Regions from separate parts of the Exiguobacterium sp. QJM3NY_9 genome, predicted to be linked through region 3. Evidence: predicted binding sites of a transcription regulator. Region 3 holds the regulator's gene; each other region holds the start of a gene.
The links. The regulator Rex, encoded in region 3, represses fermentation and respiration genes when NADH is low (regulators of the CRP and FNR family bind a similar motif). The targets are predictions, from matches to a motif close to TTGTGAAATATTTCACAA.
Positions count from the first base shown of each region.

Region 1: the regulator Rex is predicted to act here: its motif matches at 2,935-2,952, upstream of AC0VYQ_RS03220 (cytochrome C oxidase subunit II).
Region 2: the regulator Rex is predicted to act here: its motif matches at 3,454-3,471, upstream of adhE (bifunctional acetaldehyde-CoA/alcohol dehydrogenase).

Region 1 is NZ_CM149679.1:651,285-656,030, reverse strand. It holds gene AC0VYQ_RS03235 (response regulator) at 1-71, shown strand, start outside; gene AC0VYQ_RS03230 (b(o/a)3-type cytochrome-c oxidase subunit 1) at 571-2,262, opposite strand; gene AC0VYQ_RS03225 (cytochrome c oxidase subunit II) at 2,263-2,733, opposite strand; gene AC0VYQ_RS03220 (cytochrome C oxidase subunit II) at 2,746-2,859, opposite strand; gene AC0VYQ_RS03215 (Crp/Fnr family transcriptional regulator) at 3,507-4,214, opposite strand; gene AC0VYQ_RS03210 (CDP-glycerol glycerophosphotransferase family protein) at 4,379-4,746, opposite strand, start outside.
Region 2 is NZ_CM149679.1:1,291,016-1,295,761, forward strand. It holds gene AC0VYQ_RS06425 (hypothetical protein) at 1-513, opposite strand, end outside; gene uptA (undecaprenyl phosphate transporter UptA) at 569-1,162, opposite strand; gene AC0VYQ_RS06435 (Na+/H+ antiporter family protein) at 1,267-2,589, opposite strand; gene AC0VYQ_RS06440 (beta-class carbonic anhydrase) at 2,732-3,283, opposite strand; gene adhE (bifunctional acetaldehyde-CoA/alcohol dehydrogenase) at 3,616-4,746, shown strand, end outside.
Region 3 is NZ_CM149679.1:2,777,444-2,782,189, reverse strand. It holds gene AC0VYQ_RS14130 (hypothetical protein) at 1-25, opposite strand, end outside; gene AC0VYQ_RS14125 (ABC-F family ATP-binding cassette domain-containing protein) at 25-1,926, opposite strand; gene AC0VYQ_RS14120 (redox-sensing transcriptional repressor Rex) at 2,095-2,754, shown strand; gene AC0VYQ_RS14115 (twin-arginine translocase TatA/TatE family subunit) at 2,754-2,957, shown strand; gene tatC (twin-arginine translocase subunit TatC) at 2,965-3,744, shown strand; tRNA gene AC0VYQ_RS14105 (tRNA-Ala) at 3,852-3,924, shown strand; gene AC0VYQ_RS14100 (hypothetical protein) at 4,096-4,254, shown strand; gene AC0VYQ_RS14095 (hypothetical protein) at 4,356-4,746, shown strand, end outside.

The sequences.
Region 1 (4,746 bases), 930 kb from region 3:
TATCAAAGCTCGATGTCGTCGATCGGACGCAAGCCGTCGTCTATGCCTTTAAGCACCACATCGTGAAGTAATCTTTTACTTAGTTTTTGCACTCGTCTACGCATCCATTCATTAAAAAAAGGGTCAGCTTATCAAAGCTGGCCCTTCAGACTGTAAACAACGTGCGATTGGGAGATCAAGCGTCATGTTTCGTTGCTTTCCTCGGGCGAGGCGCAAGCCGTTGCCCCTTGGATCCTAGCGGACAACGAGCAGGGTCTTGCCTGCCTCTGAAAGTGCGTTAAAAACGCACTTTTTCCCGCAGGAGTCAACGAAAAGTGACGCTTTTCAAGTAATACCGTGAAGGAAATCCAGGCGTAGAGACGGTTTAGAGCGCGATCCGTCTCGAATCGCTTAGAACCCCGAAAAGCAATCGGTCGCGACCCTGCAGCTTTGCTGTAGCGGCGTGACCGGTTGCCGCTTTGAAGACGAGGCGAGACAGGAAAGCACGAACGGATTGCTTCTCAATATAGCATTTTCACCCTTCAGCGTGTATAAAAAGTGCTAGTAAGCTATCAGCACTTTTCGATAGGGCTACCAGAGTTTCCAACCTGGAGCTCCAGGAGGCGCATTATCAATCATGTGCCAAATCGGTACTGTGTAAGCAAACGCAATCAAAGCAAACGTCACGAAAATCCAAAGTTTCCAGTTCTCAAAGAAGAGTGGTGTCTTCATCGCTGCTTCCTCTGTTTCCGCGACAGGAAATTCAGTACTTCCTTTCGGTGTCCGGAAGGCCAGTTGGAACATCGCAAACAAGAATAAGAGGATTGAAATAAAGAGGATCGTACCACCGATTGCCATCGCAACGTGATAGGGAATCCAATCTGCGACGAGCGAATCTTTGAAATATGCCGCAGGACCCGTCCGTCTCGGATTGCCAAGCAAGCCTGAAATATGCATCGCAGTCGACATAAAGAGCATACCAATCGTCCACGTCGCCGTCTGGATGAGACCAATTGTATTAATCCGTTTTGTTAAGGTCCGTCCTCGTAATAATGGAACAAGCCAATAGGCCGTTCCAAAGAACGTCAACGCGACTGCAGCCCCGACTGTGATATGGAAGTGACCTGTCACCCATAAAGTGTTATGCACGACGATATTCAATTGGTGGGAAGCATTGACGACACCACCGGCTCCAGCCGGGATGAAGAACAACATGCCGACGAACGGTGCAAGAAAACGGACATCCCGGTACGGCATTTTCTTGATCCACCCAAATAGTCCGGTCGCACCTTGACGACGACCTGCTAGTTCGAATGTCGCAAACATCGAGAATGCTGTCATCAATGAAGGAATGATGACAAGGAACGTCAAGACGACTTGGATGTACTTCCAAAATGCTGAAATACCGGGTTCGAGCAACTGATGGTGAAAACCAACAGGGAACGAGAACAATAAGAACAGTAAAAATGACATCCGTGCTAAAGCATCTGAAAAAATCTTACCCCCGACAATCTTTGGAATGACTGTATACCAAACGATATACGCTGGCAATAACCAAAAATAGACGAGCGGATGACCAAAATACCAAAATAATGTCCGGGATAATTCGATCCCGACCTTATCCGTCCAACCGAGTGACAACGGCAAGAGTTGAAAGAGAATCGTTGCTGCGACACCTAGCGTGGCGATGACCCACAACAAAGCGGTCATGATACTCATGTAGGCTTGAAGTGGTGGATGGACACCCTTATGTTCTCGTTTGTAATCCGCGTACATCCGGAACATTGCGGCAGAAGAAACCCATGTTCCCACAACAAAGATCACGAGTCCGATATAAAAAACAGGGTGTGCCTTCAGCGGCGCATAAAATGTGTAGAGAACGGATGCTTCACCTGCTAACACCATCCATGTGACAAGGAGGACACCGACAATCATCAACCAGAATCCAACCCAGCCCAAGCGTCTCGGAAACTCTTCAAAACGCCCGAACGACTGTCCTAAAAATGAAAATAAAAGTCCAAATATGAATAATGTCGTAAAGACAATCGCAAGCATTAGTCCGTGAGCCGTCAGCAATTCATAATAACCGACTCCAGCAATTTCTGGAATAACTCCAGTACGGACGAGTGTCTGTAGTAGACCACATAGTCCACCGATCAGTAACGCCACAAGTGAAAAACTGACGTAGGCAAATCCGAGTTTTGCTTCTTTTAATCCAATCTCTCCTGCGGGGATTCCACGCTCCATCTCAAACTCCATTAATTTTTTCGAAATCGCATTCATTTATTCCACCACCTTAATCTTAGTCGACATCATGTGATGCGCCGATCCACAATATTCGTTACAGACAATTAAATATTCGCCAGCTTCTTTGAATGTGTACTCGATTGAATTGATATGTCCGGGAACGACCATCATATTGACGTTCGTCTTGACGATTTCAAATCCATGGACGACATCTTTAGACGTCACCAGAAAATCGACGGTCGCGCCTTTTTTGATAATCATGTCTTGCGGTGTGAACTGGAAAGCTTGTGAGACCATGACGGCCTCATATTTATTGTCGTCAATTTTTTTTAGACCCGGTTTATCAAATGGCTTCGTCTGATCGACTTGCGTCGGGTCAATCAATGTTGCATCCGACGGTGGTTGATTATCAGAAGCGAATGCTGATACGCCAATGATGATTAAAAAGACTGCCAACATGATACAACCGAATACTAACCATATTTTTTCTAAACGATGAATATGCACCCTGATTCCCCCTTATCTTGAAGTGAATAATAAAAAGATTGATCCCCACATTCCGATGATGACTCCGGCAACGATAAATACAGCGATAAACGTTCCCTTCAGTTCTGTATCTGATTTCTGACGCATGATTCGCATCTCCTTTCCGTCTTTGAATCGATAACTTAACCTACCTTTATTTTAGAAAAAGACACCCTTCGTAATATGTGATAAATGTCACACCAATTGTGACGATTTCGCGCTTTTCTTTTACAAAACACACATAAAGTTCACAACTTGTTACGTACTGAACATATTTTGAACCGCTACTGTTTGTGCGACACAAAAAAGGACCGCATTCAAAAAGAATGTGATCCTACAGCGTGTAGACAAACTATTATGAAGAGTGAACATACTATAAGAGGCAATCCGTTCGCGCGTCCCTGTCTCGCCTCGTCTTCAAAGCGGCGCGACCGACTGCTTTTCGCGGTTCTAAGCGATTCGAGGCGAATCGCGTGCTAAACCGTCTGCATGCCAGGCTTTCCGTCACGGTATTCCTATAAAAAGCGTCACATTTCGTTGACTCCTACGGGAAAAGCAACGAAAAAAGACGCTTGATCTTCCGATAGCACGTTGTCTACAGCCTGAAGGACCACATTCAAAAAGAATGTGATCCTAGACTGTTGATAAGTTCTTCTAAAGTTTAACGTGTTGCGGTTCCATCAAAAGGATGATGTTGGAGCAATTTTTAAGTCAGCTCCAACGTATGGCTCCGTAAGCTACCGCTCAAGTTAAGTTTAAATCCGGCAGACACCGACAGGACACCCTTCACAGTGGCAAAGATCGCGTAAATAGTTCGCATCATGAACGATGATTTTAGTCGTCGTCATCGAAATGACATTGTCTTTTTTCCACTGCGAAAACATCCGGTTGACCGTTTCACGTGGTGCCCCGATCAACTGACCGAGTTCAGTATCCGACGGCCGCTTCGAAATCACGTAATCGTCATCGACTTTTTTTCCGTCCATCGCAATCAGTCGTAAGAGTGTCGAAGCGAGTGCCCCTTGTTTCCCGAACAATAAGAGGTCACGTAACTTCGTTTCCGTTTGTTTTCGCATCAAGGCTTGCCAGCGCATGATATCTAATGCGAATGTTCCATCTTTTTTCATCAAATCTTCGAGTGTCGCTTTCGAGATGAAGCCAATGACACTGTCCTCCATCGTTTCGACACTATAGGAGCTTGGAAATGCTTCTCCGACATCGAATTCACCAAATAAGTCACCTTTGAAATATAAGAACATCATTAGCGGGCTACCTTTTTTCGTGAGCTTTGATAGTTTTACACCACCTTGTTTCACATAAAAAAGTTTATCGTTCATTTCCCCTTCCCAACAGACGATTGAGTCTTTTTTAAAAGATACCTCAGTCATGAACTCTTCAAGTAATTCACGTGTCTCACTCGACAACACGAACGTATTGGCTTCTGTCGTCCCACAAGTAAGCATCTCGCATTCTCCTTTCCGTAGCTTCTGCCTTCAGTATAGAACATCACAAGGGAAAATAGCGTTTTTTCAAAAGATTGTCAAACTTTGTTCAATATTTCACAATTAATCTGATTTTCTAAAGAAGATAGAGGTTTGCGCTCACTAAACAACTAACTAAATCATACTTACTTTTTTTTATAATAATCGTCAACAATACGTTCGACTGCATTTCCCGGATCTTTATCGTACCAAGATTTTTTAAACTGTTTCATCGCCAGCCGACTTTCATGTAACGCTTCTTCTGAATTTAGCCATACGAGAACATCACTCATCTGTTTTGTATAGTGGACAGGAAGAGGATGAGGATAATGACGAATAATCCCAGGATCTTTCCGATATGAGTCAATATCTGGCGTATAGAGAATAGTTGGAATATCAAGCAGACAACTTTCAAATGGAATCGATGAATAGTCTGTAATAAGTACGTCCGTTATTAGTAGATAGTCATTTACTGAAAATTCATCTGTTATTAGATGTATGTGACTTAGTTTAT
Region 2 (4,746 bases), 1.5 Mb from region 3:
ATAGTCGCGATTTTTAAAGACGACTTTCCCCTGGTCGTTAAAAGCGACGAGACCGAACGATCCAACTGAATTGGTCGCGGCGTCAGCAAAGACGCCTTCATCGAAATAGCTGACCCAAATGTGGTCACGCTCATCGACTTGGACATTTTGAATTCCGTCGTCGAGACAATAACTGTCAATCAGATGACCGACTTGATCGTAAATAAAAGCATTCGGTAACCATGATCCGTCGACATCGTCGTCGCACCGTGAGGCGACGAGCAGGATCCGTCCGTCGGAAAACGATTCGACATAACTGAATTCAACGTCTTCCTGGGCGATGATGATCGTATTGCGCCACTGGTCATGAATCCGATGGACATGCAAGACGGGGCGGTGCCGTTTTTCATCGTAGATTTGTTCGACGAGTAGAATATGACCGGCAATCGTCAGTCCCGTCGCGATATGCGTTCCACGGATATGTGAGGCGGTGACACGATCCAGATGCATGGTTACGGTTTTTGATGTCTCCAATAGATATCACTCCTTTTAAAAAAAGCCTGTCGCAGTAGGACAGGCTGTAAACGGATTACGTCGTACGTTGGCGTTTCTTGAGGGCGACGTACAAGACGATCATGACGACCGCTGCGATTAAGATGCCGTTCGTATAGGGAGCGGCGACGTCTTTAATCGAGCGCCAGTTCGTTCCGAGTGTCTCACCGAGATAGAGAAATAAAATCGACCACGGGATGATTGCGAGAATCGTGTAGATTGAGAACTTTGTTTGATCCATTTTGGCGAGACCTGCCGGAATGGAAATCGCATGGCGGACGACGGGGATGAACCGTGCCCCGAAGATGACACCTTGTCCGTATTTGACGAACCAACGTTCCGCGAGATCAAGATGGTGTTCCGTAATCAATAAATATTTTCCGTACTTCAAGATGAGGGGACGACCGCCGTAACGGGCGAACCAGTATAAAAACAATTGCGAGAACAATCCACCGATGACGGCGGCGACGATAGCGAGTGGCCAGCCGATCGTTCCTTGAGAAATCATGAACCCACCATAGGATAAGACGATCTCACTCGGGATGATTTCAATCATCAAGCCAAGCGCGATTCCGAAATAACCTAAGTCAGCTAAATATAGTAAGACGGTATTGACGACGCTAGATAACACGTTCCACACTCCTTTAATTGCACTTCATCCCTTCATTTTAGAGAAGTCCGCGCGAAATGGAAAGAAAAAAATCATCCCGTCGTTAAAACGAGATGATTTCTTCATTAAAGAATGACGGCAGCGATCGTACCGAAAATCAACAATGGTAAGTTGTAGTGTAAGAATGTCGGAATGACCGTTTCACGCATGTGATCGTGTTGTCCGTCAGCATTCAATCCGCTCGTCGGTCCGAGTGTTGAATCACTTGCCGGACTACCGGCGTCACCGAGTGCACCGGCTGTTCCGATGATGGCAATTGTCGCCTCGAGACTGAATCCGTACTGGATGCAAAGCGGGACGAAAATGGCGGCGATGACCGGAATCGTCGAGAAACTTGAACCGATTCCGACCGTGACGAGAAGTCCGATCGATAACATGACGAAGGCAGCGACGAGCTGCGAATCCCCCATCAACGATTTTGAGTTTTCGACGAGTGGTTCGATATCACCTGTCTCACGTAAAACGTTTGAGAAGCCGTTCGCTGAAATCATGACGAATCCGATGAACGACATCATCCGCATACCGCGTGTGATGACATCGTCTGCTTCACTGAAGCGGACGAGTCGTAACACGAGGAAGAGCAGGAGGCCGGTTGTCGCTGCGATGATCATCGATTCCGTCGTCAACTGGACGACGAGCGTCGCGATGACGACAATTGAACTCAGTAATAATTTGGATTTCGTGACGACGGGAATCTCGTAATCGTCAGGTGCGATGTTCCGCATCTCATATTCACGCGGTTTCCGGTAATTGTATAGACCGAGTAACAATCCGAACAACATCCCGAGCGCCGGGATTGCCATCGCTTTGATGACCGATGCGCCAGCGGTGTCCATCCCGTTTTCTTGTAAGTTCGGTAACAGAATCTGATTGAGATAGATATCACCGAAACCAATTGGTAAAAACATATACGGTGTGACGAGACCAAACGTCATGATGATGGCCATCCGGCGCCGGTCAATCTTCAAATCATTGAACAGACCGAGTAACGGCGGGATGATGATCGGAATGAAGGCGATGTGAATCGGCAAGACGTTTTGTGAACTGATTGCGAGTAATAAAATCGCGAACATGATGAACCCTTTTAACTTCTTGACCGACGTCGCATTGGCACTTCCTTTTGAGCGAGCGATTAAACTGTGCGCAAGGGCGTCCGGCAAACCTGTTTTCGACAGGGCGACGGCGAACGCACCAAGCAAGGCATAACTGAGGGCAATTTCTGCGCCGGCTCCAAGGCCGCCCGAAAAGCTTTCAATCGTTTTCGTTAAACCAAGACCGCCGAGCAATCCACCGACGAGAGCGCTGATGACCATCGCGAGGACGATGTGGACACGGAAGATGGCTAAGACAAATAACAGGATGACGGCTAAAACAACAGCATTGAACATAACTTTAAAACCACACTTTCTTTTGGTATCACTGTACTATACTAAAGTATCATACAGACCGTTCTTTTTGCTGTCAAGAAAAAAACATGAAAAGGCACGACCGGTGTCGGTCGTACCTCCTTTCTACTATATAAAGACAGGTTTAGCAATCGACGCGGTCGAGTTTCCCTGTGCCGGGGTCGATGACGAGTCCATGGACGTTCGTGCCCGGTGGTAATAATGGATGGTTTTTAATCAGACCGACGGAATGGCCGACGTTTTCTTCGACTGACGTAAACCCGCGTAACCATTGTTTCAAGTCGACGCCGGATGCTTCGAGTGTCTGCAAGACTTGCGGATTGATGCCACGTCCTTCCATCTCGGCAATCATGTTTGCCGGATCGATCGTACTCATGCCGCAGTCGTGGTGACCGATGACGATGACTTCTTCCGCCCCGAGTGCGTACAAGGCGACGAGGATCGAGCGCATGACGGAACCGAATGGGTGTGACAGAACCGCCCCTGCATTTTTAATGATCTTCGCATCGCCGTTTTTCAGACCGAGCGCGTGCGGGAGGAGTTCCGTCAAGCGGGCATCCATACACGTTAAGATCACGACCTTTTTATCAGGGAATTTATCCGAGATGAATTGTTCGTATTGTTTTTCTTCGACGAATTGTTCGTTGAACGCAAGCATTTGATTGACGATTGTCATGAAACTTCCTCCTTCAAAACAAATAAATATGTATCTTTTAATAGATTACACGATGTTTTGTCCGTCAGACAAGCAAAGAAAATAGGTGCTGTGAGAAAAGTCACAGGCAAGGGATTCAAAAAGGATGCCTTGTCCGACAACACCTTTTGAGAATGAGAACGTTTTCATTGATGTGAAATAGTTCACAGGATGGTCATGCACAAATCATCAGAAAGGCGGTATGATTGATTTGTGAAGGAAAGCACAAACTATTGAATATCAGCTTGGCATTCCTAACATCTAGTAGGGAAATGCAGACTCAGATTCGTTCCAAAATAGGGAGGAAACCAAACATGGCTGTCAAAGAAAAAATCAAACAAGACGTATCACCTGTCGAACAAACGATCAATAAAATCGTTGCAAAAGGTCAAACTGCATTACAAGAATTATTAACATTTGATCAAGAGAAAATCGATACGATCGTCCGTGACATGGCGCTTGCCGGCCTCGAACGTCACGTTGAACTGGCACGACTCGCCGTAGAAGAAACAGGACGTGGTGTCTTTGAAGATAAAATGATTAAAAATATGTTTGCGACGGAATATATCTATAACAGTCTCCGTGAAGAAAAAACGGTCGGCATCTTAGAAGAAGATGTTCAAAACGGACTAACATATATCGCAGAACCGGTCGGTGTCGTCTGTGGCGTCACACCTGTGACGAATCCGACATCAACGACGATGTTCAAAGCGTTGATCGCGATTAAAACACGAAACCCGATCATCTTCGCCTTCCACCCGTCAGCGCAAAACTGCTCACTCGAAGCAGCGAAAACATTACGTGACGCGGCTGTCAAAGCAGGCGCACCGCGTGACTGCATCCAGTGGGTCGAACAACCGTCACTCGAAGCAACAAAAGTCTTGATGAACCATACGGATATCGCGATGGTCCTTGCGACCGGCGGAGCCGGCATGGTCAAATCAGCCTATTCAACAGGAAAACCGGCACTCGGTGTCGGACCAGGGAACGTTCCATGTTACATCGAAAAAACAGCGAAAATCAAACGTGCCGTCAGTGACCTTGTCCTCTCCAAAACGTTTGATAACGGCATGATTTGTGCATCGGAGCAAGCGGTCATCATCGATCAGGAAATCTACGCGGAAGTTCGGGCGGAGATGGAAGCACTCGGTTGCTACTTCTGTACAGCAGATGAGAAAAAACGTCTCGAAGCGCTCGTCATCAAAACCGATACATGTGCCGTCAATGCCGACATCGTCGGGAAACCGGCAACCTGGATCGCAGCAAAAGCCGGCATCGACGTCCCGAGCAATACCGTCATGCTTGTCGCAGAACTTGAAAAAGTCGGCTCAGAAGAACCCCTCTCACACGAAAAACTAAGCCCTGTCCTTGGTGCGTATAGCGTCCAATCAACGGAAGATGCGTTCCATGTCGCCGAACGGATGCTTGAAATCGGTGGCCTCGGT
Region 3 (4,746 bases):
TGATGACATAGCTTTTCGAGCGCATTAGTGGAAACTCTCCCATCGTTCCATCAGTTCGAGGAGGTCCGTATCAATCTGATCCCGTTCTGCCGACAGCGCCGTCGCCTTCGGAATATCGTTGAAGACTTCCGGTTCGCAAAGCAGTTGTTCGATTTCAGTTGATCGAGTTTCCAGGCGTTCGATGTCTTGTTCGAGTTGTTCAAGCTGTTGTTTCTTTTTTCGTTCTTCTTTTTGCGCATCTTTGTCGATGCTTTTCGAAGCAGCGACTTTGATTGCTTTTTCTTCCTCTGCTTCGAGGCGGGCGATTTCTTCTTTCTCGGCCTTCTTCTCCATATAGTAAGAGTAGTCGCCGAGATAATCCGTCACACCTTCCGGGTTCATCTCGATGACGCGTGTCGCAACCCGGTCGATGAAGTAACGGTCGTGGGAGACGAACAGGAGCGTGCCTTCATAGTCGACAAGCGCGTTCTCAAGCACCATCTTCGAATCAAGATCGAGGTGATTGGTCGGCTCATCGAGAATGAGGACGTTCGTTTTGCGTAATTTTAACTTCGCGAGAGCGAGGCGTCCGCGCTCGCCGCCGGATAATTCATGAACGAGCTTGAAGACATCATCACCACTGAACAGGAATTGACCGAGGACGGACCGGACTTGTTGTTCCCGCATCAACGGCCACTCGTTCCAAATTTCATCGATGACCCGGTTGCGGTCGTTGAGCTCGGCTTGCTCCTGATCGTAGTAACCGACGGAAACGCCGGTCCCGAAACGATGTTCACCGAATAACGGTTTAATCCGGTTGACAAGAACTTTCAGTAACGTCGATTTTCCGATTCCGTTCGGACCAACGAGGGCGAGGGATTCGCCACGTTGTAAGCGGAACGTGATGCCTTTTGAGACGGCTTCTTCATAGCCGACCGCGAGTTGCGTGACTTGTAACACATCGTTCCCACTTTGTTTTTCAATCGGGAACGACAGGACGGTGCTGCGTTCATCCCCATCCGGACGATCAATCCGGTCGACTTTTTCAAGACGTTTGCGGACGCTTTGTGCGCGTTTCGTCGTCGTCGCCCGTGCGATGTTACGCTGGATGAAGTCTTGCATCTTCGCGATGTCTTCCTGTTGCTGTTCGAACTGCTTCATCTCTTGTTCATACAGTGCTGCCTTTTGTTCCAAGTACTTCGTGTAGTTGCCGGTAAACTTCCGGCAGACGTTGCGTGACAGTTCATAAACGACGTTGACGACCTGGTCGAGGAAATAACGATCGTGGGAGACGATCAAGACCGCTCCACGGTAACCAGCCAGGTAACTTTCGAGCCAAGAGAGTGTATCGATGTCGAGGTGGTTCGTCGGCTCGTCAAGAATCAACAGCTCAGGTGCCTGGAGCAACATCTTCGCCAGTGCGAGTCGCGTCCGTTGTCCACCGGATAGCGTCTGGATCCGGCGTGAATAATCGTCCGGATAAAAACGCATCCCGTGCAGGACGGAGCGGATGTTGGCTTCGAACTGATAACCGCCGGCGTCCGAGAAGTCATGTTGGGCCTGATCGTATGTTTTCAACAGACGGTCGTAAGCAACAGCATCATTCAAGATATGGTCCATCCCCATCTCAATCTCCATCCGACGGAGCGAACGTTCCTGCTCTTGCAGGTGCTCGAACACGGTCAACATTTCATTCCAGATCGTTTCATTCGACTCAAGACCACTGTCCTGGGCGAGGTAACCGATTTTCACTTCCTTACTCTTCATGATCTCACCAGAGTCATGACTGAGCTCTCCGGCGATGATTTTTAAAAGTGTCGATTTTCCGGCACCATTTCGTCCGACGAGCGCAATCCGGTCCCGCTCCTGCACTTCGAGTTTAATATTGTCTAAAATCGGCTCAACACCGAATGATTTTGATAGTTGGTTCACTTGTAAGAGAATCATAAAAACATCCATCCTTCCACCCTTTAGTCTATCATGAAAAAAACGCAGGAGTCCCGTGGAATATATTATTTGTTAGTCTATGTGAAGTGGTTTACAATCAAAGAGAATAGAATTCTTTGCATTGATTTGGGTGCCACGTCAGAACGTGGCCGAAGGGGGAACTGCAGTATGAATGGGCCAGACACAAAAATACCACAAGCGACGGCGAAACGACTGCCGTTATATTATCGTTTCATTCAGAGTCTTTATAACTCAGGCAAGCTGCGCGTCTCTTCAGCAGAGCTCAGTGAAGCGGTCAAAGTCGATTCAGCGACGATCCGCCGCGATTTTTCCTACTTTGGGGCGTTAGGGAAAAAAGGATACGGTTACAACGTACAACATCTATTGACGTTTTTCCGAAAGACACTGAATCAGGATGAAGTCACGAATGTGGCACTTGTCGGGGTCGGACATCTCGGAACGGCGTTTGCAAATTATAACTTTTTAAAGAATAATAGTACTCGGATAGTCGTTGCGTTTGATGCGGACGAAAACAAGGTCGGAACAACGACGCAAGACGTTCCTATCTATCATGTCTCTGACATGAAAGAGCAAATCGAAGCGAACAAGGTTGATGTCGCCATCTTGACGGTCCCATCCCAGTTCGCACAGTCAGTAGCGGATGAGTTAGTTGAGTATGGTGTGACCGGAATCCTGAACTTTACACCGGCGCGGTTGAACGTACCGGCCCACGTTCGGGTCCATCACATCGATTTGTCGATCGAGTTGCAGTCACTAGTTTATTTCATGAAGCATTATTCGCAATCAGCTGAAGGAGTGAAATCATAATGGAAAACTTAATCCCATTTACACTCGGTATTGGACCAGGAAGTATCGCTTTAATCGGTGCCGTCGCCTTGATCATCTTCGGACCGAAAAAGTTACCGGAGCTCGGTCGTGCTGCCGGTCAGACGTTAAAAGAGTTCAAGAGTGCGACAAACGGCATCATGGACGATGATAAAGACAAAAAGGATGAATCGAAAGAGAAGTGATTAAATTATGGCGATTGATCAAGAACAGAGTGTGACATCGCATCTAGACGAATTGCGAAAGCGGATCGTCTGGTCACTCATCATCGTCGTCGTCTTGTTCGCCGCGGCCTTTCCGCTCGTCCGACCGCTCGTGCGTTTTCTGCAGTCGGACCTGAAAGAGCTCGGCATCGGATTGAATGCCTTTAATGTGGCCGATCCCCTGATGTTGTACTTGAATTTAGCGTTCATCATCGCGGTCGTCCTGGCTTCACCATTTTGGATGTACCAGCTATGGGCGTTCATCCGACCCGGTTTATTCGAACAGGAACAAAAAGCGACCTTGACGTATATTCCGGTCACGTTTTTCTTATTTTTGTCCGGAATCGCGTTCTCTTATTTTTGGTTACTTCCGTTTCTACTCAAAGTATCGACGGAACTTGGGCAAGAGCTCGGCATCGAGCAAGTCATCGGGGTCGAAAACTATTTCAGTTTCTTAATCCGGCTGACGATTCCGTTCGGTATCTTGTTCCAACTGCCGGTCGTGACGATGTTCTTGACCCGTCTTGGACTCGTGACGCCATTGTTCATGCGGAAAAATCGGAAATATGCGTACTTTGCGCTGTTTGTCATCGCGGCTTTAATCTCACCACCGGATGTGACGTCACATCTGATGATTTCGGTACCGTTGTTCGTCCTCTATGAAATCAGCATCATGATTTCAGCCCGGACGTACAAAAAAGTACTGATTCTTGAGCAACAAGCGGAGCTTGAACGGCAAGCGGATTTGATGCGTGAGTTGAATAAGTAACAGTCTCCTCTCGGTCGTTTCGGCGACGGAGAGGTTTTTGTTTGGAAGCGCTCTTTTTATATTGAAAAAGTGAATCGATATGGTTTATACTGATTACAAGAATATGAGGGGGCTTAGCTCAGCTGGGAGAGCGTTTGGCTGGCAGCCAAAAGGTCGTCGGTTCGAGCCCGATAGTCTCCATATGTACATCACTTGGCATTTGCCGAGTGGTGTTTTTTGTTATAGTGGTGGCGGCAAAACAGAAGCTTACAGCCTGGATGATGTTGATGAACCGATTGAAGTCGTTTTCTGTGTTTATCCTTTTGAGGGAATGGGAAATTTCTTAATAGGTAATCAAGAGGGGGAAGCATTATGAATCCATTTACGACGTTAATTGCCTTCATCGTCGGCTGTCTTGTTCTGTATCTCGGAATCCGTGATAAGAACGGTTGGTTGATTGGTGTCGCACTGATTCCGTTAGCAATTGTTGCGTATAGCGTCATCTATCTCATCATTCAAGTTTCAGCCTAGAAACTCCTTTTTTAAGGAAGTTTCTTTTTTTTTGAAACATAACTGGTAAACTGTAAGTATATGACAGTATAGACAGTTGAAACGAGGGAGGGCATTTCAGGATGGAACAAACGCTCCGAGAGGAACGATTACAGGCGTTGACGGTTGCTTATATCGAAAAAAATCAATTGCAGAATAAAAGTTGGATCATCGCTGCCTTGATGGCGACAGCAGGAACGTTTACGGAAATCTTCAGCACGACCATGTATTTGAGTCTGTTACCGCTTGTCTTTCTCGTGTTTGATCTCCCGTTTCGACTCGAAAAACGAAAAATCCTGGCGCGCTATCTCTCAAGCGACCAAGTGACGAACCAATCGTTGCTGTGGCTCGGGACTCAATTCGTCCTGTACGGTTCGCTGTACACCGTGATACTTGAGACGAAAGAGATGTCGATCTGGAAAATTGCCCTTTCGATGCTGATCATCCTCGCACCGGTCTATTACGTTACGGACT